3 regions of the Embleya sp. NBC_00896 genome follow, and region 2 is predicted to be linked to each of the others. Evidence: riboswitches for the same ligand, from Rfam matches in the RefSeq annotation. Region 2 holds a riboswitch; each other region holds the start of a gene.
What was found. Region 2 has a riboswitch for cyclic di-AMP ahead of OG928_RS38185 (NlpC/P60 family protein). Riboswitches for the same ligand answer to the same signal wherever they lie in the genome.
Positions count from the first base shown of each region.

Region 1: it holds a riboswitch for cyclic di-AMP, as region 2 does, so the genes downstream of both, OG928_RS41795 (transglycosylase family protein) here and OG928_RS38185 (NlpC/P60 family protein) in region 2, are expected to answer to the same signal.
Region 3: it holds a riboswitch for cyclic di-AMP, as region 2 does, so the genes downstream of both, OG928_RS27605 (transglycosylase family protein) here and OG928_RS38185 (NlpC/P60 family protein) in region 2, are expected to answer to the same signal.

Region 1 covers NZ_CP108777.1:1,876,601-1,884,416, forward strand. Annotated here, with positions in the region: gene OG928_RS41780 (MMPL family transporter) at 1-1,442, opposite strand, end outside; gene OG928_RS41785 (MarR family winged helix-turn-helix transcriptional regulator) at 1,560-2,042, shown strand; gene OG928_RS41790 (glycerophosphodiester phosphodiesterase family protein) at 2,209-3,258, shown strand; gene OG928_RS41795 (transglycosylase family protein) at 3,385-4,632, opposite strand; cyclic di-AMP (ydaO/yuaA leader) riboswitch at 4,664-4,904, opposite strand; gene OG928_RS41800 (group 1 truncated hemoglobin) at 5,935-6,357, shown strand; gene OG928_RS41805 (globin domain-containing protein) at 6,361-7,554, shown strand; gene OG928_RS41810 (DivIVA domain-containing protein) at 7,535-7,816, shown strand, end outside.
Region 2 covers NZ_CP108777.1:1,102,514-1,110,329, forward strand. Annotated here, with positions in the region: gene OG928_RS38180 (TIGR03084 family metal-binding protein) at 1-458, opposite strand, end outside; cyclic di-AMP (ydaO/yuaA leader) riboswitch at 1,971-2,129, shown strand; gene OG928_RS38185 (NlpC/P60 family protein) at 2,136-3,095, shown strand; gene OG928_RS38190 (PQQ-binding-like beta-propeller repeat protein) at 3,231-5,582, opposite strand; gene OG928_RS38195 (ACT domain-containing protein) at 5,865-6,248, shown strand; gene OG928_RS38200 (GNAT family N-acetyltransferase) at 6,456-7,025, shown strand; gene OG928_RS38205 (TetR/AcrR family transcriptional regulator) at 7,125-7,709, shown strand; gene OG928_RS38210 (MBL fold metallo-hydrolase) at 7,813-7,816, shown strand, end outside.
Region 3 covers NZ_CP108776.1:6,090,618-6,098,433, forward strand. Annotated here, with positions in the region: gene OG928_RS27575 (NCS2 family permease) at 1-1,310, shown strand, start outside; gene OG928_RS27580 (XdhC family protein) at 1,349-2,476, shown strand; gene OG928_RS27585 (SDR family NAD(P)-dependent oxidoreductase) at 2,506-3,294, opposite strand; gene OG928_RS27590 (Tm-1-like ATP-binding domain-containing protein) at 3,454-4,698, shown strand; gene OG928_RS27595 (phosphoenolpyruvate hydrolase family protein) at 4,700-5,602, shown strand; gene OG928_RS27600 (EthD family reductase) at 5,606-5,941, shown strand; cyclic di-AMP (ydaO/yuaA leader) riboswitch at 6,135-6,327, shown strand; gene OG928_RS27605 (transglycosylase family protein) at 6,433-7,107, shown strand; gene OG928_RS27610 (LuxR C-terminal-related transcriptional regulator) at 7,189-7,816, opposite strand, start outside.

The DNA of each region.
Region 1 (7,816 bases), 770 kb from region 2:
TCGAAGGTGCCCCCGGGACCGACTACGCGGGCGACGCCGTCCAGCGCGGAGAGCCGGGCGCTGTAGTCGGCGGTGGTGTCGGGCTGTTGCCCGGTGCGTACGACGATCTCGATGGATCCGGTCGGCCGTCCGTCCACGTGGTCCCGGATGACCTGCTGGACCTGCCGGGACTCGGCCGACTTCGGCAGCTGCCGGTCGTCCGCGCTGCCGAACTGTACGCCCAGGAACGGCAGTCCGAGCGCGACCAGGACACCGGTGGTGAGCACGGCGACGAGCGGGGCCCGGCGCATGACCGCGCCGGTGAGGCGGTACCAGTTGCCGGCGTCGGCCGCGGCGGGGTCGTCGGTCGCACCGGCCGCGAGGTCGTCGGTCGGGCGCGTGCGTCCGGGGCGCAGTTTCGCGCCGAGGCGGCGAAGGGGACCGCGCAGGTCGCCCTTGTCGACCCGATGACCGAGCAGGACGAGCGCGGCGGGCAGCACGACGAGCGCGCCGAACGCGGCGAGCAGGACCACCGGGATGCCGGCGTACGCGAACGAGCGCAGGAAGTACTGCGGGAACACCAGCATCGCGGCCAGGGACACCGCGAGGGTGAGCGCGGAGAAGACCACCGTGCGGCCCGCCGTGTTGAGCATCGTCGCGACGGCCCGGGTCGGCGGCGCGCCGGCGGCGAGTTCCTCGCGGTAGCGGCGGACCACGAACAGGCCGTAGTCGACCGCGAGTCCGAGGCCGAGCACGGTGGTCAGGTTCTGCGCGAACACCGACACGTCGGTGACCGAGGAGACCGCGCGCAGCACCGCGTTCGTGCCGACCATGGCCAGGATGCCCACGCCGAGCGGCAGCAGCGCGGCGACCAGGCTGCCGAAGACCAGGATCAGGATCAGCAGCGTGATCGGCAGCGCGATCAGCTCGGCGCGGACCAGGTCCTCGGAGATGGTGGCCTGCATGTCGTGTCGGACCGCGACGCTGCCGCCGACCTCGACGTCGAGGTTTCCGCGTTCGCCCCGGTACTGCGGGGCCATCCGCTCGAACGCGTCGGAGGCGGCGGTGTCCTCGCCCTCGATGTGCGCGAGGACGAGCGCGTGCCGGCCGTCGTCGGTGCGCAGGGTGGGCGCGCCGGTGGTCCAGTAGGAGACGACGCCCTTGACGTCCGGCTCGGCGGCCAGCCGGTCCGTCAGTTCCTTGGCCTGGGCCGCGATCGCGGGCGCGTCCAGGGGTTGGTCGGCGCCGACGAGCAGGACCAGGTTGGGCCTGCTGCCGGGGAAGTCGCGGTCGAGCGCGGCGGCGGCGCGGGCCGACGACGACGCCGGGTCCTGGGCGCCGCCGCCCAGGAGACGGTCGCCGACGCCGCGACCGAGCAGGGCGGCACCGATCAGGAGGAGGAGGGCACCGAGGAGCAGCAGTCGGGGGCGGGCCGTGGTCAGGCGCGCCAGGGCAGCGAACATCGCCGAACCTTTCGTGGGTCGGTGGGTTGATCGGATCGAATGATCGTATGTGAAACATACGATATGTATGACGGTCCGTCTAGACGGCATATGATGTGGGACCGCTAACATGTGGGCATGACGGACCGACCCACCACGAGGCGTCCGCCGATGGGAGCGAGAACCGGGTACCGGCTGGTCAAGCTGGCCGATCTCCTGTTGGTGCTCGCCGATCGGACGCTCGCCACACTCGGCGTGAAGTCCAAGCACGTGCACGTGCTGGAGACCCTGTTGACGTACGACTCGCTGTCCCAACAGGACGTCAGCCGGCTGCTCGGGATCGACCCCAATGTGCTGGTGGGTGTGCTCGACGAGTTGGAGGCGCGGGGCTTCGCCGAACGCCGTCGCAACCCCCGCGACCGCCGGCGGCACGTCATCCAGGTCACCGATGCCGGCCGGGCGTTGGTCGCGGAGAGCACGCGACTGCTCGACGAGGCCGAGGACGCGTTCTTCACCGCCGTGTCGGCCGCGGACCGGCAGGTCGTGCACGACGCGGCGGGCCTGCTGCTCGCCGCGCACCGGCCGGGATGGTCCGAGGAGTCGCCCGGCGCCGGCTGCTGAACGGCCGCCGCCCGGCGCTTCCTCGTCCGGGCCCCGGAGCGGGCCGGTGGGAGCCCGAGCCCCGTTCGGACGCCACGACTTCGTCCGGATGCCACGATCCGCTTCCCCGCGCATCACCTTGCGCGGGCGAGAGTTGTGGGCGTCGACCGGAGCGAAGGAGACGCCCATGTCCCGATGGAAGACCGGCACGGCCGCGGTCCTGGCCGGGGCGGCCATCGCCGCCCTGCCGAGCACGGCGGGCGCCACCGCCACACACGGCCGGACCTTCGACCTGGAGGCCCATCGCGGCGGCCTCGGGCTGACCGTGGAGAGCACGATCGCGTCGTTCTCGAAAGCGCTCGACCTCGGCGTGTCCACGCTCGAACTCGACGTCCAGATCACCGAGGACGGCCGCGCGGTCGTCACCCACGACCGCAAGGTCGACGGCCGCAAGTGCGCCGACACCGGGCCGGCGCGGGCGGGCGATCCCGAGTTCCCCTACGTCGGCAAGTACGTCAACACGCTCACCCTCGCGCAGGTCCGCACGCTCGACTGCGGGTCGCGGCAGTTCCCCGGCTTCCCCGAGCAGCGCACCTCGCCGGGCGCCCGAATGCCGCTGCTCACCGAGGTGTTCGACCTGGTGAACCGCCGGCACGCGCGCGGTGTTCGGCTCAACGTGGAGACCAAGGTCGAGGCCGGCGCTCCGCAGGAGACCGCGCCGCGCGAGCAGTTCGTCCGGACGGTGGCCCACGAGGTGCGCCGGGCCGGGCTGTTGCGCCAGGTGACCGTACAGAGCTTCGACTGGGGCGCGCTCAAGCGGATGCGCGAGGTCGAACCGCGGTTGCCCCTGGTCGCGTTGACCAACTACGACTTCCTCCAGGTCGGGCAACCGGGCGCGTCGCCGTGGCTGGGTGGCCTGGACATCGACGACTTCGGCGGCGACCCGTTGCGCGCGATCAGGACGATCGGCGCCAGGACGTTCTCACCGGTGCACGGTTTCCCGCAGAACGGCACGGTCACCGACCCGAACTACCGCCCGTACGTGACCCGCGAACTGGTCGCCCGCGCGCACGCCCTCGGCATCAAGGTCGTGCCGTGGACGGTCGACGACCCGGCGACCATGGCCAAGCTCGTCGACGACGGCGTCGACGGCCTGATCACGGACTACCCCGACCGCCTCCGCACGCTGCTGGCCGACCGCGGCTACCGGCTGCCGCGGGCCTACCCGGCCGGGTGAGCTCGGCGGGGGCGGGGTGGGGGTGTTCGGCGAAGAAGGCGTGTCGGGACGCCGACAGGGCCGTGCCCGTCGACCTGGTGGTCGACGGGCACGGCCCTGTGGCTACCGCGTTGGGTGACTCTGGGATCAGAGGTTCACGCCGTGGGCGCGGAGGTAGGTGACGGGGTTGATGCCGCTGCCGTAGTTCGGGGTGGTGCGGATCTCGAAGTGCAGGTGCGGGCCGGTCACATTGCCGGTCGCGCCCGAGCGGCCGATCTGCTGACCGGTGCTGACCTTGCTGCCCGCGCTCACGCTGATGCTGGAGAGGTGCGCGTACTGCGAGTACTTGCCGTCCGCGTGCTTGATGACGACCTCGTTGCCGTAGGCGCCGCCGTTGCCGGCCTTGACGACCGTGCCGGAGGTGATCGCCTTGACGCTCGCGCCGGTGCCGACGACGAAGTCCTGACCGGTGTGGCTGCCGCTGGACCACAGCTTGCCGCCGGTGCCGAACGCGGTACCCAGCGAGCCGCTCACGGGAGCGACGTAGCCGGACGAGTTGCTCTTGGTGGCGGGGGCGACCTCGGCGGAGGCCTTCGCCTTCGGCGCGACCGGCGCCTTGGCCTTGGTGACCGGCTTCGGCGCGACCTTGACCGAGACGGAGGCCTTGGTCGGGGTCGACGGGGCGGTCGAGGTCTTCTCGGTGCCCTTGTCGGTGCCCTTGTCGCTGTCGTCCGAGGACGAGGAGGACGAGGCCGCACCGGAGAGGGTGAGCTTCTGGCCGATCTGGATCAGGTTGGGGTTGCCACCGATCACGGAGCGGTTGTCCTTGTACAGCTTGTGCCAGCCGCCCTCGACATCCTTCGCCGCGGCGATCTTGGACAGGGTGTCGCCCTTGACCACGGAGTAGGTGCCGTTCGAGGACTTGACCTCGATCTTCGGCGCGGGCTTGGACTCGGCCGACTTCTCGGTCGTGGCGGCCTTGGGGGCGACCTTGACGGTGGCCTTGCTCTCGGCCTTCGCCGAGGGGCTGACGGCCGGAGCCGCGCTGCCCTTGGTCAGGTTGGACGGGCCGGAGGTGTTGGGCCACGCGCCCGGGCCCTGCACGGCGAGGACCTTCTCCGCGATGGCGATCTGCTGGTCCTTGGTGGCCAGGTCCGCACGCGGGGCGTACTTGGTGCCGCCGAACTCGGTCCAGGTGCTCTGGGTGAACTGGAGGCCACCGTAGAAACCGTTGCCGGTGTTGATGTGCCAGTTGCCCGAGCTCTCGAGCATGGCGACCTTGTCCCAGGTCGAGACCGACGCGGCGTTGGCGGTCGCGAGGCCACCGATCAGCGGGGCGGCGACGATCGCGCCGGCCATGCCGACGGTCAGGGCGAGGCGGGTCTTCTTGGGCATGCGGGCAGGGGTGTTGAACGACTGCACGAAGAGTTTCCTTCTCCCACGCCTACGAAGTGAGCTGTCGGATTCGGGCTGGAGAGTCTCGCCCGGCCGTGTCTGGTCCCTCACGAGTGAGGAGACGCGGCTTCACCCCAAGCCGTCCAAATAGGGCGTCCGCGCACATGTCTGTGCAGACGCCCATGACGGCGTACCACTTGGTTCCCCCGCTCCTGCCTTTCGGGTACTCGTACCGTGGCCCCTCCGGCGGCAGGATTCGGCGAACCGGGAGGCGCAATCCGCTGGTGCACCAGACCGGTGCGGCGGAAGCACCAAACTACGCACAACACCCACTCGGATCCAAACATCACGATCGGTAGAAATCGCTGAATCGTGTCGAATCGGCGGAATATGGGAACCGAAAGTCCCGAGTCGTGCACGCATTGTGTCCGAGGGCTTGTCATTTCGGTGATCCGGGAATTACGCTTCGTGAGAATTGCGGAAGTGCGGTTCACGGTCCGTGCGAGAGCCTGACCATCGGTGCGTGCGATGTGACGTGCGTAACGTCGACGACCGCCGGCGGCTCGTTCGGTGGCTCACTCTGCCGCCGGTCGACGGCCGCCGCCGTGGTGTCGCGCCGCCAGCCGGTCGCGACCGAGGTGGGTCGCGCCGGCAAAGCCGAGCGCGGCGCCGGTGCGAGACGCCCGCCGAGGATCTCGGCGGCGGGGAGTGGCCGCCGGCGAGTACGGCCATCGAATATCTCGAATCACCGCGCGATTTGATCTTCCATGCCACATGACCTGGGATTGTGTATCGGCGAGGCGATTGACGCTTCCTTGGCCACGGGAATATTCGACGGTGAATTGTTGCGGGGGCAAGGATTCGTTGATCCCTGTTGATCTTCGTTGAATCTTCGTTGATCCTCGCGCTCGTTCCGATCGGTGCAATCGGTGCACCCCTGCGACGCCATTGCGAAGCATGGGGTGGAATCGCCGCCGCACGTCCGTCTTTCCATCGGTTTCCCGACAGTCGACACAATGCGAGTACATGTCCGGTGTATACCGGCCGACAATTCTGGCGATCCGGCGCGTGCCGGGCCGCCGCACCGGCGCTGCGCTCCGGCGGACCCGCTTCCCTATCGGGGGGAGCGGTCGGCGGAAACGAGTTTTCTACTTCCGGAGCGAATTCGAATGATCGCAGCCGGCTCAGTGGATTTCAGGTCGCAACCGGACCAAAATGACGCATTGCTCTCATTGACATTCGACACGTGAGACCCGGATGCTGTGCTCTGCTCGAATATCCGACCGAGGGAGCGCGAGTAACATGTCCGAAACGAATGCTTCGACGTCCGAAGCGATCTCCGAGCAGACGATGTACGAGCAACTCGGCGGTGGCCCGGTTATTCGTGAGGCAGTGGACCGCTTCTATCGCCTGGTATTGGCCGATCCGGAATTGGCCCCGTATTTCGAGCGCTCGGATGTGTCGGCCGTCAAGCGCCACCAGGCGCTGCTGCTGGCGTCCGTCCTCGGCGGCCCCGAGACCTACGACGGGCGGACCCTGGCCGCCGCGCACACCGGACTCGGCGTCACCGGCCCGCACTACGACAAGGTCTCGGCGTACCTGCTCGACGTCCTGGGCGAGATGGGCGCGCCGACCCACATCGCCGACGCCGTGGCCTCGACCCTGAAGGCCGTGCGCGACGACATCGTCCAGGACGACGGCGCGGTCGCCGAGGGAGTCCGCTGAGTCGTGGACACCACCCGCCTCAAGGAGAGCTGGCGCCTGGTGGCGGCGCACGGCGATCAGGTACCGCTGTACTTCTACTCGTCCCTGTTCCTCACCCACCCGCAGACGCGCGAGATGTTCCCGGTCTCCATGGCCGGGCAGCGCGGCAAGCTCGTCGAGGCGCTGGGACACGTCGTCTCGAACGTCGACGACCTGGACACCCTGGTCGTCTTCCTGGGGCAACTCGGCCGTGACCACCGCAAGTTCGCGGTTGTGGCCGAGCACTACCCCGCGGTGGGCGAGGCGTTGCTGGCGACGCTCGAACACTTCGCCGGCAGCGCGTGGACCCCGCAGCTGGCCGCCGACTGGGGCGCGGCGTACGGACTCGTCGCCAAGGTGATGTGCGACGCGGCCGACGAATCGGCCCGCACCACACCCGCGTGGTGGGACGCCGAGGTCATCCGACACGAACGCCGCGGCCTGGGACTGGTCGTGCTGACCGTCCGCCCGCACACCCGACTCGACTTCGTGCCCGGCCAGAGCGTGGCGGTGGAAACCGCGTTGCGGCCCCGCATGTGGCGCTACTTCTCGCCCGCCAACGCGCCGCGGGCGGACGGGACGCTGGAATTCCACGTGCGGGTGGTCGACGGCGGCAGCGTCAGCACCGCGCTGGCCCAGGGCATCCAGGCCGGCGACATGCTGCGGCTCGGCGCGCCCGTCGGACAGCGGCTCACGCTGGACGGCACCGGCGGACGCGATGTGGTCCTGCTCGCCGGCGGCACCGGGCTCGCCCCGTTCAAGGCCCTGATCGAGCACATCAAGTCCGAACACGACTACGGCGCCATCCGCAGGCGCGCGGTCGTCTACGCGGGCGCGCGCCAGACCCGCGAGCTGTACGACCTGCCCGCCCTGGAGGCGTACGCGCAGGCGTGCGAGTGGTTGACGGTGATCCCCACGGTCTCCGAGGACCCGGCGTATCGGGGCGAGATCGGGGAACCCGTGGACGTGGCACTGCGGCACGGTCCCTGGGGCGCCCACGAGGTGTACCTCTGCGGTTCACCGGACCTGGTCACGACCGGCCTCGCGAAGTTGCGTTCCGCCGGTCTGCCGGAGGAACGACTGCACTACGAGGAATTCGCCGGCTACGCGCAGCCCGGGCAGTCCCCGGCGACCGCGAACCGATCGACGGAGGTCAGTCATGAATCAGCCGCGTGGTGACGAAGAACGAGGCCGACCCCACCCCGGGTCGGCGATCCGGCACCGCACACCGCTGACTCCGCAGCGGGTCCGCTCCACCGAGTTCAACCGCGCGTCGCTGGCCCGCCGGGGCTACGACGTCGAAGAGGTCAAGATGTTCCTCGGCCGGATCGCCGAGGACATCGCGGCGAGCGACACCGAGAAGTCCGGGCTGCGCGCGGAGATCGATCGGCTCCGCGAGTGGTACCGGCAGCAGGGCGTCGAGACCGGTCCGCAGACGCAG
Region 2 (7,816 bases):
ATGTCCTGCCCGTGGGCCCACACTTCCATTAGTCGAAGCGGTGCCATGAGTGCTGCGGTCACCTGCGAGCCGTACCAAGGAAACCCATGGTCCCGGGGCGCGTCACGTAGCGCCGCCGCCGCCTCGGTTCGACCAGTGCGCCATCGTTCCAGCAGTACCGATCGAGGTTCGGCTGCTCCCGCTGCGGCGTCGAGATCGGCATATTGGCTGCCCGCGGCTTCTACCTGCTTCAGCACGGCGTCGAACGCCTCCGGGGTCCGGACAGCGATGACAACGTTCGCATCAGCTGAAGCAAGATGAGCGATCTGGTGGGCGATCGTCCACCCCGCTGCCGGTGTGGGCTTGGTCCAGTCGGACTGCGCTGATACCAGGGCGTCGAGCTCATCTCCTTCAGCCACCAAGTCGGGCAGAGCAACGTCGCGCTCCAGACCAGATATGTCAAGGTCGTAGTTCAGCATCCAATATCACCTTCTGGTTTTGTCGGCGTGATGTGACCGCATTTGTTGGTTTGTTGTGACCACACCATCGGGGCAGCGGGGGTGTTGTTCGTGAGTTTTGACCGCAGGTGAACCCTTCGCGGTGGGCGGCTGCGTGTGCTCGGCGGAGTGAACGCCGATGTCCCCATCGAGCTCTACGCAGCGATCCGCCGGTATCACGGCGGTGCGAACGACATGAGGGAACGGATGGACTCATTACAAGACCGGAAATACGCGACACCTGAACCCGCGAGGCCGCGAGGTGATGTGTTCTGCCGTGCGGTCCGTCCTCCGCCGGGATACGAAAGCCGGTGCGGCTTCGAGGGAGCCGCACCGGATTCGTCGTCTACCGTGGTTTCTGCTGGATCCACCACTGCATCGTAGATGCCCTTCGTGCTTTTCCGGCATGGGCATCCGCAAGGTCACCGGTGTGCCACCCCTCAGGCGCTGCGGCAGCTCGGGGTCACCACACGGGCGTCCACCGGGACGAGTTCGACGCGGTTGGTCTCGGCCGGCACCGCGACGCAGAGCACCGGCTTCCATCCACGAGCTGATCAAGACGCGGTAGTCGGCGGCTGTTACATGGAAGCGGAACCGCGTCGAAACCACGCCGCGGAGGGACAGCGCCGGCTCCATGAGGGTGCGGAATCTTCCCTTCGAGATGCCGCCCGCCCCGTACCGAAAGTCCGGCACAAGTTCTTCCGTCATCGACGAACGCTCGAATACGCGTCAAATCGCCACTCGATTGCCCGGACCGGACTTCCCGACCAATACCGAAGTCTCATTCGTAAATCCGGCCGAGCCGGTGGCGAACCGGAACATGCCGCCAATCTCCTGCTCGACTGGGGATTTACCACAAATCCCGGCATTCAGCACCGCAATCTCGCCGGCGGTGATGGCCGGCCGGCCAATCCGGGTCGTCCCGCAACGGGAATCGGGGGATCACGCGCAAGGCGCCCGCCGGCCGTCGCGGCGTCACGGCGTCGCCCGCGCGACCGCGCGTCAGGACCTCCGCGCTCCCGTTCGACGTCCGATTCCGCCTCGGGAACCCCTCGCCCCACACCCGCCCCAGAACCGACCACGCAGCCCCGGCGGATGCGTCCGCGTCGAGGGCGATCCTCGCCGGGCCCGCCGCCCCGCGACGTCGCGCACGCGCGGCCCCGCACACCGGCCGAGTGTGATGTATCCCGCATGCATAAAACGGACATAAACTCTATAACTGACTTCCGGGTGAAATTCGGTTCCCGGTTCGCGCGACGAATTTCGATTATTTTGCGTTATCGGTTGGTCACGCCACTCTCTGCCATATGCCCTCGTCACCGCGTATGCGCCGAGCCGGCTCACCGTGTGAAGTCGCGCCGACCGGCCGTGTCCAGGTCGGGCAAAGTCGGCGATTCGGTTGTGATCTCGCTTCCGGCTTGCCTACCGTGCTCGCCGATTCACCTTTCGGGTGAACCCTGCCGCCGGTACGCCGAATCCCGTCGCCGGCAGCGGGTGTCGAGATCGAAGAATCCGACGGGAGCGGGGGAACCAGGTGAATCGCCGTGGCCGGGATCGTTCCGGTGACGGCTAGGGGTGAAGTCGCGTGCTGCGCGACCGGGCTGCTCCAGTCCGAATCCGACAGCTCACCTCGTAGGCGACAGGAGAGGACCCCATTTCATGCTGTCCACAAACGGTCGCCATCGCGCCGCTCGACCCACCAACGTCCGCCGCTTCGTCGCGGCGGTCGGCATCGCGGGCATGGGTGCCGTGATCCCCGTGGCCACCGCCGGCCCGGCCCTCGCCCAGGCCCCCTCGGCTTCCGAGCAGCCGGCCGCGAACGTGCTGACCGGGGCCCCCACCGCGGTCGAGTCGGCCCCCGCCCCGGCCGAAGCCGCCGCGCCGCAGGCCACCACCGCCCCGGCCGACAAGGCCGATTACGTGGTCAAGGCCGGCGACACGCTGTTCCAGCTCGCCGCCACGAACAAGGTCTCCGGTGGCTGGCAGAGCTTGTACGAGCTCAACCGCGACGTGCTGCTCTCCGGCCCGGACCTGATCCAGATCGGCCAGACCCTGCGCCTGACCGGTGCCGCGCCCGTGCTCCCCAAGGCGGACGCCCCGGCCAAGCCGAGCATCACCGTCAAGCCGAAGACGACCACGACCCCCGGCAAGACCACCCCCAAGGCGGCCAAGCCGGCGGTCAAGCCCGCCACCAAGACCCCGGCCAAGCCGTCGACCACCACCGGTGGCTCGAAGGGCGCCCAGGCGCCGACGTCCTCGGCCGGCCAGTCGACCGCGGCCGCCAAGGCCGTGGCCTACGCCCGCGCCCAGCTCGGCAAGCCCTACGTGTACGGCGCCACCGGCCCGAACGCGTTCGACTGCTCCGGTCTCGTCCAGGCCGCGTACAAGAGCGCGGGCATCTCGCTGCCCCGCGTGACCACCGCGCAGTTCACGGCCGACACGCACGTGTCGATCTCGAACCTCAAGCCCGGTGACCTGGTCTTCTTCTACTCGGGCATCAGCCACGTCGGCATCTACATCGGCGACGGCAAGATGATCCACGCGCCCAACCCGCGCAAGTCGGTCGAGATCTCCTCGATCAACACCATGCCGATCGCCGGCGCCACCCGCCCGGCCTGATCGCACCGGAACGGCGGCAGCGGACAGCGCGGCAAGCGGTGAGTGGTAACCGCACCGCGTGAGAACCGCATAGTGGGACAGCAGTTCGGCGCCGTGCGCCCCGATGACGGTCGGGGCGTGCGGCGCCGCTCCATGTCACCCGCCGGCGACCGCCCCCGTGCCGGCGTCGATCGCGTACAGGTGCCGGTCCGTGCTGCACACGTAGACCACCTCGCCCGCGACGACCGGGCCGTACGGCACCCCGCCCGGCCGGCAGCGCCAACGCTCGGTGCCGTCCGCCGCGTCCACCGCGTACACGGTGCCGTCCTGGCCGCACGCGTACACGACTCCCGCCGCGACGGCCGGCGAGGTCGGGATCGGCCCACCCGTGGCGAAGCGCCAAACCGATCGGCCGGTGGCCGTGTCGACGGCGTGCAGGGCGTTGCCGGCGGAGCCGACGTAGGCCCGGGTGCCCGCCAACACGGGTCGGCTCCGGATCGGACCCAGGCCCGATGTCACCCACCGCCGCACCCCCGTGGCCGGGTCGAGCGCGATCAGCCGGCCGTCGGTGCCGGCGACGCACAACATGTCGTCGGCGAGCGCCGGTTCGGTGAGGAAGGCGGCCTGCGAGGCTGGGCGCGCGTCGTGGGTCCACTTGGTCTGGCCGGAGCGCACGTTCACGGCGACGACCAGGCCGGTCATCGTGCTCGCGAACAGCCGACGCCCCGCCACGATCGGGGCGCCGTGCAGGAGTCCGTGGGTGCTCCAGCGCCGCTTGGCCAATCCGGTGGCCGCGTCCACCGCGACGAGGTTGTTGGTGCCCTTGGTGGAGAGGTACACGACGCCGTCGGCGAGGGCCGGTGTGCCGTGGCTGAACAGGCCCGTGGCGAACTGCCAGAGCCGGCCGCCGTCGGCCGGCCCGAACGCGACCAACCCCGCTCCGTGCACAACGACCAACCCGTCCCGCACGCACGGAGGCGACGGCGCCGAGCCACCGACCTTCGCGCGCCACCGCGGCGCCCCGTCGGCGGCGTCGATCGCGTACAGGTGCCCGTCGGCGCTCGACAGGTACAGCACGCCGTCCGCGACTGTCGGCAGCGCCACGGCCTTGCGCCCGATCGGGAACCGCCACGGCTGCCATCCCGCCGGCGGCCTTGGCGTCGGGGTCGGGCCGCCGGGTCGGACCAACGTGCGCTGCCAGGCGAGGTTGACGAGCTCGGGAACGCGGTCGGCGGACGGGGGCGGCGGGACCGCGGGGAGCGGGTCGTCGGCAGGCGGGGGCGGGGGCACCGGTGCGGGTTCGGGGTCGGGGTCGGGTTCGGGTTCGGGTATCGGTGCGGGTTCGGGCACCGCTTCGGGCACCGGTGCGGGTACGGACGCCGCGGGCTCCCGACTCGGCGCCGGCGCCGCGGGGTCCGACCCGGGATCCGGCACGGACTCCGCACCGTCCGCCGCCGCCGGCCCGTCCGCGTCCAGCGCCGCACTCGCCGTGCGCAGCAGTTCGTGCGCGATGTCGATCGGCAACCAGTCCGGGTCCGGCCGGCCCGTCCGGACCGATCCGACGGCGTCGGGCAACCCGTCGAGCAGGCCGAGCAGATCGGTCACGCTCGGCCGGTCGTCGGGCTGCTTCGCCAGGCACTCCCGCAGCAGGTCGGCGTACCCGGCGGGCACGCCGTCCAGGTCGGGCTCCCGCAGCGCGATGTTCGCGAGCAGCACCGGCAGTGGTCCGCTCCCGAACGGCAGCCGACCGGTCGCCGCGTACGCGAGCACCGCGCCGCAGGAGAACACGTCGCTCGGCGGGCCGACGTCGGCTCGTTCGAACTGCTCCGGCGACATGAAGCCGAAGGTGCCGACGGTTTGCCCGGTGGCGGTCAGCGTGGTCATCCCGGAGACCGACGCGATGCCGAAGTCGATCACGCGTGGCCCGGCGACCGCGAGCAGTACGTTCGACGGCTTGAGGTCGCGGTGCACCAACCCGGCGGCGTGGATGCCCTTCAGCGCGACGGCCAGGCCGCCCGCGAGCCGGCCCAGGGTGCGCTCGGGCAGCGCGCCGTACCGCTCGACCGCGTCGCCGAGCGGCATGCCCGGGATGTACGCGGTGGCCAGCCACGGCATGTCGGCGTGCGCGTCGGCCGCGACCACGGCCGCCGTGTAGCGCGCGTCCACCGCCCGCGCGGCGGCCACCTCCCGGGCGAACCGCCGGCGGAACTCGCCACCACCCTCGTCCAGCAGGTCGGCCCGGATCAGCTTGACGGCCACCGCGCGCCCGGTCGCCGAACGGCCCAGGTAGACCCGGCCCATTCCGCCGGTGCCGAGTCGGCCCAGAATCCGGAACTCCCCCACGGCGACCGGGTCGCCCGCCCGCAACGGCTCCATCCCCGACGTCACTCCCCGCATCCGCCCCGACGATCGCAGGCAACCCTGCCACAGCCCCTCGACCGCCGGCATCGGCGCGACGGCGGAGCCCTCGGCGACGAACGCGCGCCGACCCGCCGCCCGGCCGAACACCCGTACCCGGAGACCGCGGAGACCGCGACGGGGTTCCGGTCGCCGTGGTTCTCCGACGCGAACCGAACACCCGTACCCAAAGACCGCGACGGGGTTCCGTTCGCCGTGGTTCCCCGACGCGAAGTCGACGCGATCGTGCACCGGACCGGCCGGGCGACCCGGTCGAGTACCCCGCCGACCGTCGCGCGTCGTGCGATTCGTATCGTCGATCGCTCGCCGGGGCGATCCGCCCCCGCCGAGCGATCGGGAAACGATCAGCAAGCGATCAGGATCGGTGCCCTCATGAGTTCGACCCCCCGCCTTCGCCTGCGCGTGCAGGTCGCCGCCTACGCCCTGGAGCACGCGCCGAATCGCCGGGGACCGCTCGACGACGCGTGGATCGCGCTGGTCCGGGCCCCCGAGGGTCTGACCGTGATCCGCGAGGCCGCCCCCGACACCGCGCCCGCGGATCGGTGGGTCGGCCTGTACGACGCCGACGCGGGGCACGGTCTCGACGTCCCGGGCCTGCTCGCCTCGGTCGTCGGCCCGTTGGCGGCGGCCGGCGTCCCCGTGTTCGTCGCCTCGACCTATCACGCCGACCTGGTCCTGGTCCCGGAGCCGAAGTGGGACGCCGCGACGGTCGCGTTGCGGGCCGCCGGCCACACGATCGTCGACGCGGCGGGGTAGGCCCCGTCCGGGCGGGTCGGGTGCCGTACGCGAGCGCGGGGCGCGGGGCGCGAACCGCCGCCGGGGCGCCGTCGACGCGGACGCCCGCATCGCCGTGCGGCCCCACCGCGGCGGTCGAGGTGTTCCGGGTCGGCCTCGTCGACCGCCACGGCGTCGATCGGGCGTCGCGGCGGCCTCGGCGCCACCCGCAAGGGTGATGATGGTGCCGTGACAGAGATCGAACTGCGGCATTGTCGCGACCGGGACGCCGCCGCGATCGCCGACGAACTGGTGGACGTCTACGCCGACGTGTACGGCGGGCCGCCCTACGCCGGGGACCCGTTCTTCGCCGTGGACAGGTTTGCGCAGCGGCTGCGCGGCGCCTTGGCCATGAACGGTTTCGAGGTCGTCACCGCGCGCGTCGACGGGCGGCTCGCGGGCTACGTACACGGCGTCACCCTCGACCCCGCGCAGCCGTGGTGGGACTCGCTCGCGGCTGCCCGGCCCGCTGCGGCGGTGCGCGCGGCCGAACGCGAAGACGTGTTCTGGCTGCGGGAGTTGATGGTCCGGCCCGACGCCGCGGGACACGGCGTCGGGCGCCGACTGCACGCGGCCGTCGTCGCTGGCCGCAATGAGGGCTGGACGACGCTGACCTGCATCGTGGACAACGAGCCCGCGCACTCCGCGTACGGCCGATGGGGGTACCGGATCCTCGGCCCGATCAGGCACGCCCCCGAGTCGCCGGTGTACGACGCGATGCTGCTGCTGCCGCCGGCGGGTAACGGCTCCTCGTCGTAGGCCCGCTTGACGTTCCCGTGGTGTGCCCGGCACGCCGACGGATCAAAAAATAGGTAGACCGGTCTAGTTTTTCTAGACCGGTCTACCTACTATCGACGCATGGCAAGAAACAACGACACGCGTGAGCGGGTCCTCGGGACCGCCGCGGCGCTCTTCCAGCGGCAGGGCTACTCGGGGACCGGGCTCAATCAGGTGCTGGCCGAGAGCAACGCGCCCAAAGGGTCGCTCTACTTCCACTTTCCCGGCGGCAAGGAGCAGCTCGCCGCCGAGGCGATCGCCCGGTCCGGTGGCGAACTCGGCGAGCGGATCGCCGCCGTGGTACGGGACGCCCCGGGGCCGCGGGCCGCGCTCGCCGGGATCGCCGCGCTGTTCGCGGACAACCTCGTCGTGTCCGACTTCCACGGCGGCTGCCCGGTCGCCACGGTCGCGCTGGAGGCGGCGGCCGACAGCGAGCCGATCCGCGCGTCCTGCGATCTGACCTACACCGCGTGGCTGGACGGCCTCGCCCTCGCGCTGTCCCGCTGGGGGGTGGCCGCGCCGGCCGCCGCGCCGCTCGCGACGTTGATCGTGTCGTCGTTGCAGGGCGCGATCCTGCTCGCCAAGGTCCGCCACGACACCGCCGCCCTCCACGAGGTCGGCGACCAACTCGGCACCCTGATCGAGCAGACGGTCAGCGCGCGATAGACCACCCGGCCCAGAGCACCCGGCCCGCCCGACCGAGGGCCGGCGACAGCGCCCGGACGACCGGACGACGTAACAACCGAACCATCGAAAAGGGATCGGCACGATGC
Region 3 (7,816 bases), on a different replicon from region 2:
CGATGGCGTACATCCTGCTGCTCAACCCGATCCTGCTCGGTGGCAAGGACGTCGACGGGGCGCAGCTCGACCCCGCGCAGATCACCACGATGACCGCGCTGGCCGCGTTCATCACCACGGTCGCGATGGGCCTGATCGGCAACGTGCCGCTCGCGCTCGCCGCGGGCCTTTCGGTGGCCGGCGTGGTCGGCAACCAGGTCGCCGCGGAGATGACCTGGCCGCAGGCGATGGGCCTGTGCGTCATCTACGGCCTGATCATCATGCTGATGGTCGTCTCGGGTCTGCGCGAGCGGATCATGAACGCCATCCCGATGGCGCTCAAGCACGCCATCACGATCGGGATCGGCCTGTTCATCGCGATGATCGGCCTCAACAAGGCCGGCGTCGTGACCGAGAACGCCGCTCCGGGCGGGCCGCCGGTCACGCTCGGCCCGGCCGGCGAGCTCGCCGGCTGGCCGGTCCTGATCTTCGCGGTCACGGTCGTCTCGATCTTCCTGTTGATGGCCCGCAACATCCGCGGCGCGATCCTGATCGGGTTGGTCTTCGGCACCCTGCTGGCGATGGTGGTCAACGCCGTCGTCGACATATCCGACCAGACCTGGGGCGGTGGCGTCCCGAACCTGCCGGACAAGGTGGTCGACTCGCCCGACTTCGGGTTGTTCGGTGACGTGAGCGTGTTCGGCGGCTTCGCCGAGGCCGGCGGCATCACCGCCTCGGTGCTGGTGTTCACCCTGGTGTTCGCGGGCTTCTTCGACGCCATGGCGACGATCATCGGCATCGGCAACGAGGCCAAGCTCGTGGACGACAAGGGGCGCATGCCCGGTCTGTCCAAGGCCCTGGCGATCGACGGCGCGGGGGGCATCATCGGTGGCGTGACCAGCTCTTCGGGGCAGACGGTCTTCATCGAGTCGGCGACCGGCGTCGGCGACGGCGCGCGGACGGGTCTGTCCAGCGTGGTCACCGGCGGCATCTTCGGCCTGATGCTGTTCTTCACCCCGATCGCGGGCGTGGTCCCGGACCAGGTCGCGGCGGCCGCCCTCGTGGTGATCGGCTCGATGATGATCACCCAGGTCAAGCACATCGACTGGGACGACAAGGCGGCGGCGATCCCCGCGTTCCTGACCATCGTGCTGATGCCGTTCACCTACTCGATCACCGCGGGCGTCGGGGCCGGCGTGATCGTCTACACCCTGATCAAGGCCGCGCAGGGCAAGTGGCGGGACATCGGCCCGCTGATGTGGATCCTCACCCTCGCGTTCCTCGTGTTCTTCGCGCTCCACCCGATCAAGGAGTGGTTGGGCGTCAGCTGACGTGCCCGACCGCCCCCCCACAGCCCAAGGAGACGTCGATGCTCGACCTCGGGACCGAACTCGCGGCATGGCGACGTGCGGGAACGCCATACGCCCTGGCCACCGTCGTCGGCGTCAGCGGGAGCGCACCCCGCCCCCCGGGTGCGGCGCTCGCGGTGGGCGCCGACGGCACGGTCGTCGGAAGCGTCTCGGGCGGGTGTGTGGAGGGTGCGGTGTACGCGTTGTGTCAGGAGGCGCTGGAGAGCGGTACCCCGGTGCTCCAGCGCTTCGGCTACAGCGACGAGGACGCCTTCGCCGTGGGTCTGACCTGCGGCGGAGTGATCGACGTGTTCGTACAGCGCGGCGGCGACGCCGCCGTGGAGGCGGCATTGGCCGCGGCCGAACGGGACATCCCCGTGGCCGCGGCCCGGGTCGTCGCCGGACCGGCCGAGCTGCTCGGCAGGGTCGTCACGGTCGTCGCCGACCAGGGCGTGATCTCCACCACCGGTACATACGGCGCCGATCCCGCGCTCGACGCGTCGGTGATCGGCGAGACGCGCGCGCTGCTCGACATGGGCCGCTCCGGCCTGTTGACGCTGCGGCAGGACGGCCGGCCGTGCCCGGAGGCAGCGCCGGAGGACGTCACGATCTTCGTGGAGAGCCGCACCCCGGCGCCGCGCCTGCTGGTGTACGGCGCGATCGACTTCGCGGCGGCGGTCACCCGGATGGGCAAGCTGTTGGGCTACCGGGTCACCGTCTGCGACGCGCGGGAGGTCTTCGCGACCCGGCGGCGCTTCCCCGACGCGGACGAGGTCGTGGTCGACTGGCCGCACCGGCACCTGGCCTCGGTCGCGGACACGCTGGACGGCCGCACGGTCGTCGCGGTGCTCACCCACGACCCGAAGTTCGACGTGCCCCTGCTCGAACTCGCCCTTCGCCTCGGGGTCGGCTACGTCGGCGCGATGGGCTCCCGCCGCACGCACGACACGCGCATGGAGCGGCTGCGTGAAATCGGGCTCACCGAGCGCGAGTTGACCGCCCTGCACTCGCCGATCGGCCTCGATCTGGGGGCTCGCACCCCGGAGGAGACGGCCCTGTCCGTGTTCGCCGAGGTGGTCGCCGGCCGCACCGGCGCGACGGGCCTGCCCCTGCGCGTGGCGGGCGGGCCGATCCACCGGGCGGCGTGAGCGGTCGGTCCCCGGAGCCGTGATCGGGCTCAGCCGCCGATCGACACCCCCGACGTGACCGGCGTGATGGTGCCGGTGATCGCCCGTGCCTGTGCCGAGGCCAGGAACGCCACGACGTCCGCGATGTCCTCGGGCCGGGTGAGCCTGCGCAGCGCCGACGACTTGGTCATCTCGTCGCGCACCGTCGTCACCGGCACGCCCCGGCGGTCCGCGATGTCCGCCATGTACGCGGCGAGTTTGGCGTTGTCGGTGTAGCCCGCGACGACCACGTTGACCCGCACGCCGTCGGGGCCGACCTCCTTGGCCAGCACGCCGGAGGCGACTTCCATCGCGCCCTTGGTCGCCGCGTACGCGCCCAGGTTCACCAACTTCGCGCGCGGCGCCTCCGAGCTGATCTGCACGATCGACCCGCCGCCGACCGCGCGCATGTACGGCAGCGCCGCACGCGAGACCGCGAGCACGCCGAGCACGTTGATCTCGAACGCGCGCCGGAACTCCGCGGGATCCAGGTCCTCCAGGCGCCCCGCCGGGTTGTACGTCGCGACGTTCACGACCACGTCGACCCGGCCCAGTTCCTTCGCCGCGGTGTCCACGAGCGCGCGACACGCGTCCTGGTCGGCGAGATCGGTCGGCACGTCGAGCACCCGACGGCCGGTCAGGTCGGCGATGTCGGCCGCGAGTCGCCGCAGCGGCTCGGGACGGCGCGCGGCGACCACGACATCGGCGCCGGATCGCGCGAGCGCGATCGCACACGCCCGCCCGATGCCGTCCCCCGCCCCCGCGACGATTGCGACGCGTCCGTCCGGTTCCTCCGCCATGGCACCTCCGTGTGACCGTGCGAATACCTCGAGAATCGGTACCCGTCCTATCGCACGGTGCTTTCAATCGCCATGATCATCCGGTTGGGTTACTGTGCGCGGCCGTTCGCCGCCGAAGCGTCAACCCGGCAAGCCGTACCGACACCACCGGAGGCACCGATGCCCACCGTCGTACTGATCGGAACGCTCGACACCAAGGGATCCGAATACGCGTGGCTGGCCTACCGCCTGCGCGCCCGGGGCGCGGAAGTCGTCCTGATGAACGTGGGCGTGCTCGGCGACGCGCTCGCCCAGGCGGATGTCCAGGCGTCCGATGTCGCCGCCGCGGCCGGCACCGATCTGGCCGACCTGCGCACCCGCGCCGACCGCGGCGCGGCCACCACCGCGATGGCCGAGGGCGCCGCGACCATCCTGCGTGACCTGTACGAGCAGGGCCGGGTCGACGGCGTGCTCGCGGTCGGCGGCTCGGGCGGATCGGCGATCGCGTCGCACGCGATGCGCGCGCTCCCGGTCGGGGTGCCCAAGCTGCTCGTGTCCACGATGGCGGCGGGCGACGTGTCGCCGTACGTCGGCGCCGTGGACGTCACGATGATGTACAGCGTGGTCGACATAGCCGGGATCAACCGGCTCTCCGAGCGCATCCTGGGCAACGCGGCCGACGCGATCGCCGGGATGGCCGGCGGCTTCGCCGAGGACCGCGCGGCGGTCGCGGGGGTGACCGGCGAGGGGCGTCCGCTGATCGCCGCGTCGATGTTCGGGGTGACCACCCCGGCGGTGGACGCGGCGCGCGAGCGGCTCACCGAGCTGGGCTACGAGGTCCTGGTCTTCCACGCCACCGGCGCGGGCGGCACCTCGATGGAGAACCTGGCCGAGGCCGGTTTCCTGGCCGGGATCCTCGACCTGACCACCACCGAGCTGGCCGACGACCTGGTCGGCGGCGTGCTGACCGCGGGCCCGGAGCGGCTCGGCGCCGCCGGGCGGATGGGGCTGCCGCAGGTGGTCAGCGTCGGGGCCCTGGACATGGTCAACTTCGGCCCGCGCGACACCGTGCCCGAGCGGTTCGAGCAGCGGAAGCTGTACGTGCACAACCCGACGGTGACGCTGATGCGCACCACGCCGGAGGAGAACGCCGAACTGGGCCGGCGGATCGCGGCCAAGCTGGTCGCCGCGACCGGCCCGACCGCGCTGTACCTGCCGCTGCGCGGGGTCTCGGCGATCGACGTCGAGGGCGCGCCCTTCCACGACCCCGCCGCCGACGCCGCGTTGTTCGACGCGCTGCGGGTGGGACTCGCCGGCAGCTCCGTCGAGCTGTACGAGTCGGACACCGACATCAACGACCCGGCGTTCGCCACGGCGGCGGCGGATCGGTTGCACCACCTGATCATCAAGGGGAGCGAGGACTGACATGAACGGACGCGAGGCGCGCGGTCGGCTGCGCACGACGGTCGAGCGGGGCGGGGTGGTGGTCGGCGCGGGGGCGGGCACCGGCCTGTCGGCCAAGTGCGCCGAGGCCGGCGGCGTGGATCTGATCATCATCTACAACTCCGGCCGCTACCGGATGGCCGGCCGCGGCTCGCTCGCCGGCCTGCTGCCGTACGGCGACGCCAACGCGATCGTGGTCGACATGGCCGGCGAGGTGCTGCCGGTGGTCCGCGACACCCCGGTACTCGCGGGGGTGTGCGGCACGGACCCGTTCCGGATCATGCCGCACTTCCTGGACCAGCTCGCCGCGATGGGCTTCGCGGGGGTCCAGAACTTCCCCACGGTCGGGCTGTACGACGGCGTCTTCCGGCAGAACCTGGAGGAGACGGGCATGGGCTACGACCTCGAGGTGGAGATGATCCGGCTCGCCGCCGAGCGCGGCCTGCTCACCGCGCCCTACGTCTTCGACCCCGAGCAGGCCCGCGCGATGGCCGCGGCCGGGGCCGACGTGCTGGTCCCGCACATGGGGCTGACCACCAAGGGCAGTATCGGCGCGACCACCGCGCTCACCCTCGACCAGGCGGTCGAGCGGGTCCAGGCGATGCGCGACGCGGCGGCCGAGGTCGATCCCGACGTGCTGGTGCTGTGTCACGGCGGTCCCATCGCCGAGCCCGAGGACGCCGCGTACGTGCTCGCCAACACCATCGGCGTGGTCGGGTTTTTCGGCGCCTCCAGCATGGAGAGGCTCCCGACCGAGCTGGCCATCACCGCCCAGGCGAGGGCCTTCAAGCAGATCGGCGGCAAGAGCGTCACCGACGACCGGGACGCCTGGGAAGCCCGGGACCTCCCGGAAGCACCGGACACCTACCGAGACAGCGAGGACTGAGACATGTACAAGCTCACCGTCTTATACGGCCACCCCACCGATCCGGCGGCGTTCGACTCCTATTACTGGGAGAAGCACGTCCCGCTCGCCCGCACGATGCCGGGCCTGACCGGCTGGACCATCGGCACCTGCGAGCCCGACCCCGCCGGGGGGAAGCCGCCCTATTACATGGTGGTCGCGCTGTACGCGGAATCCCGCGCGGGGATCGAAGCGGTCCTGGATTCGCCCGAGGGCCGGGCCACGGTGGCCGACGTGCCCAATTTCGCGACCGGCGGCGCGACGTTCCTTTGGGACGAAGAACGGGTAGTCGTACCTGTGGAGCTGCCCGCGACGGAATAGCCCCGTGTTGACGCACGGGTGATCACGCGGCTGCGCACCGTGGACGCCGGAACGGTGACCTGCGAAGATCCCGACAATTCGGGCAAAGTGGTGTTATTCCAGCCTGTCGGGCACGTCACAAAGCGGTCGAAATGTTTGCCAACCGGGCGAACCGGTGCGTAGTTTCGTGGTTGTTCGCACAAGCGGACTCCCCGGGCGGTACGCCGAATCCTGCCGCCGCTCGAGGGACGCAGTCGATATCGACTGGCGGCAGGAGCGGGGGAACCAAGTGGTGCGACATCGGCACTGTCGATGTCTTTGGGGTGAAGCCATGCCTGAATCAGGCGAGGCCGGGCCATTCGTCCGAACCCGACAGCTAACTTCGTAGGCGCCCGACGAGGTAATCAATGACGTTCCGTGCCATCACCGCTCCCGTTCGCTCGCTCTCTCGTGGCCGTCGCGCCGGCATCGCCGTCGCCGCCGGTGCGGGTCTCGTCCTTCCCCTCGTGGGCATGACGGGCAGCGCGAGCGCCGCGACCTCGTCCGAGTGGGACAAGGTCGCCCAGTGCGAGAGCACCGGTAACTGGGGCATCAACACTGGCAACGGTTTCTCCGGCGGTCTGCAGTTCACCCCGAGCACCTGGAAGGCGTTCGGCGGCACCGAGTACGCGGCCAACGCCGAGAACGCCACCAAGACGCAGCAGATCGCTGTCGCCGAGCGCGTTCTCGCCGGCCAGGGCCCCGGCGCGTGGCCGGTCTGCTCGCAGAAGGCCAACCTGGGCAAGGGCAACGCGTCCGCCCAGGCCGAGTCCTCGACGGCGACGACCGGCAAGACCAAGACCAAGGTCGAGCAGAAGGCCGCGCCGAAGAAGTCCACGGAGCAGTCCGTGAGCGAGGCCGCGCCGAAGAAGTCCACGGAGCAGTCCGTGACCGAGGCCGCCCCGAAGGTCCGGGTGCAGCACAAGCAGAGTGACACCGCGACCAAGGCCGGGCCGAAGTCCGCCGCCTCCAAGCAGGCGTCGACCTCCGGCCGCTACACGGTCAAGGCCGGCGACACGCTGTCCGACATCGCGTCGAAGAACGGCGTCAAGGGTGGCTGGAAGGCCCTCTACAACGCCAACAAGAGCGCCATCGGCGACAACCCGAACCTGATCAACATCGGTGCCAAGCTGGCGTTCTCCGCCTGACGCACCATCACGACGTAGGCCCCGCCGAATACTTCGGCGGGGCCTACGCCCATTTTCCGGGCCGTCGGCCCGGCTTGCCGCTCAGGTCGCCTCGTCGGGCCCCTCGCGCAGCCACAGCAGGGCGAGTTGGGTGCGGTTCGCGCAGCCGACCGTCTGCATCGCGTACGTCAGATGCTTCTTGACCGTGTCCCCGGTGATCGACAGCACCGCGGCGATGTCGCGGTTGGTCAGCCCGCGCGCGACGAGCGCGGCGATCTCGGCCTGACGCGGCGTCAAACGGGTGATCAGGCTCGGCGGTCGGGTGGGCCGATCGATGAAGAGGGCGAACAGATTGCCCAGGTGCCGGGACAACAGCGTGGCCACCGCGACGTCGCGCGCGCCGAACGCGCCGGATTCGGTGCCCAACAGGCCGATCCCGCCGCATCGGGTCGGCCCCGGGAGCGGCACCACGATCTTCGCGTGGATGCCCATCGGGTACAGGAACGACTCCAGGTAGCGCACGTGTGCCGCCCGCACCGGCTTGGGCAGCGATTCGAGCGTGAGCGGCACGGCCTTGCGCCCGGGCGCGGCACGCAGCGCGATCAGGTGGAACGGGTCGTCGCGATGGAAGGTCTCCATGTACGGCACCAGGCCGCGGAGTCCGATCCCGGTCGCGAGCGGGTCGCGGTCCTCGAAGATCGCGGGCAGATTCGAGCCGGTGAAGAACGTC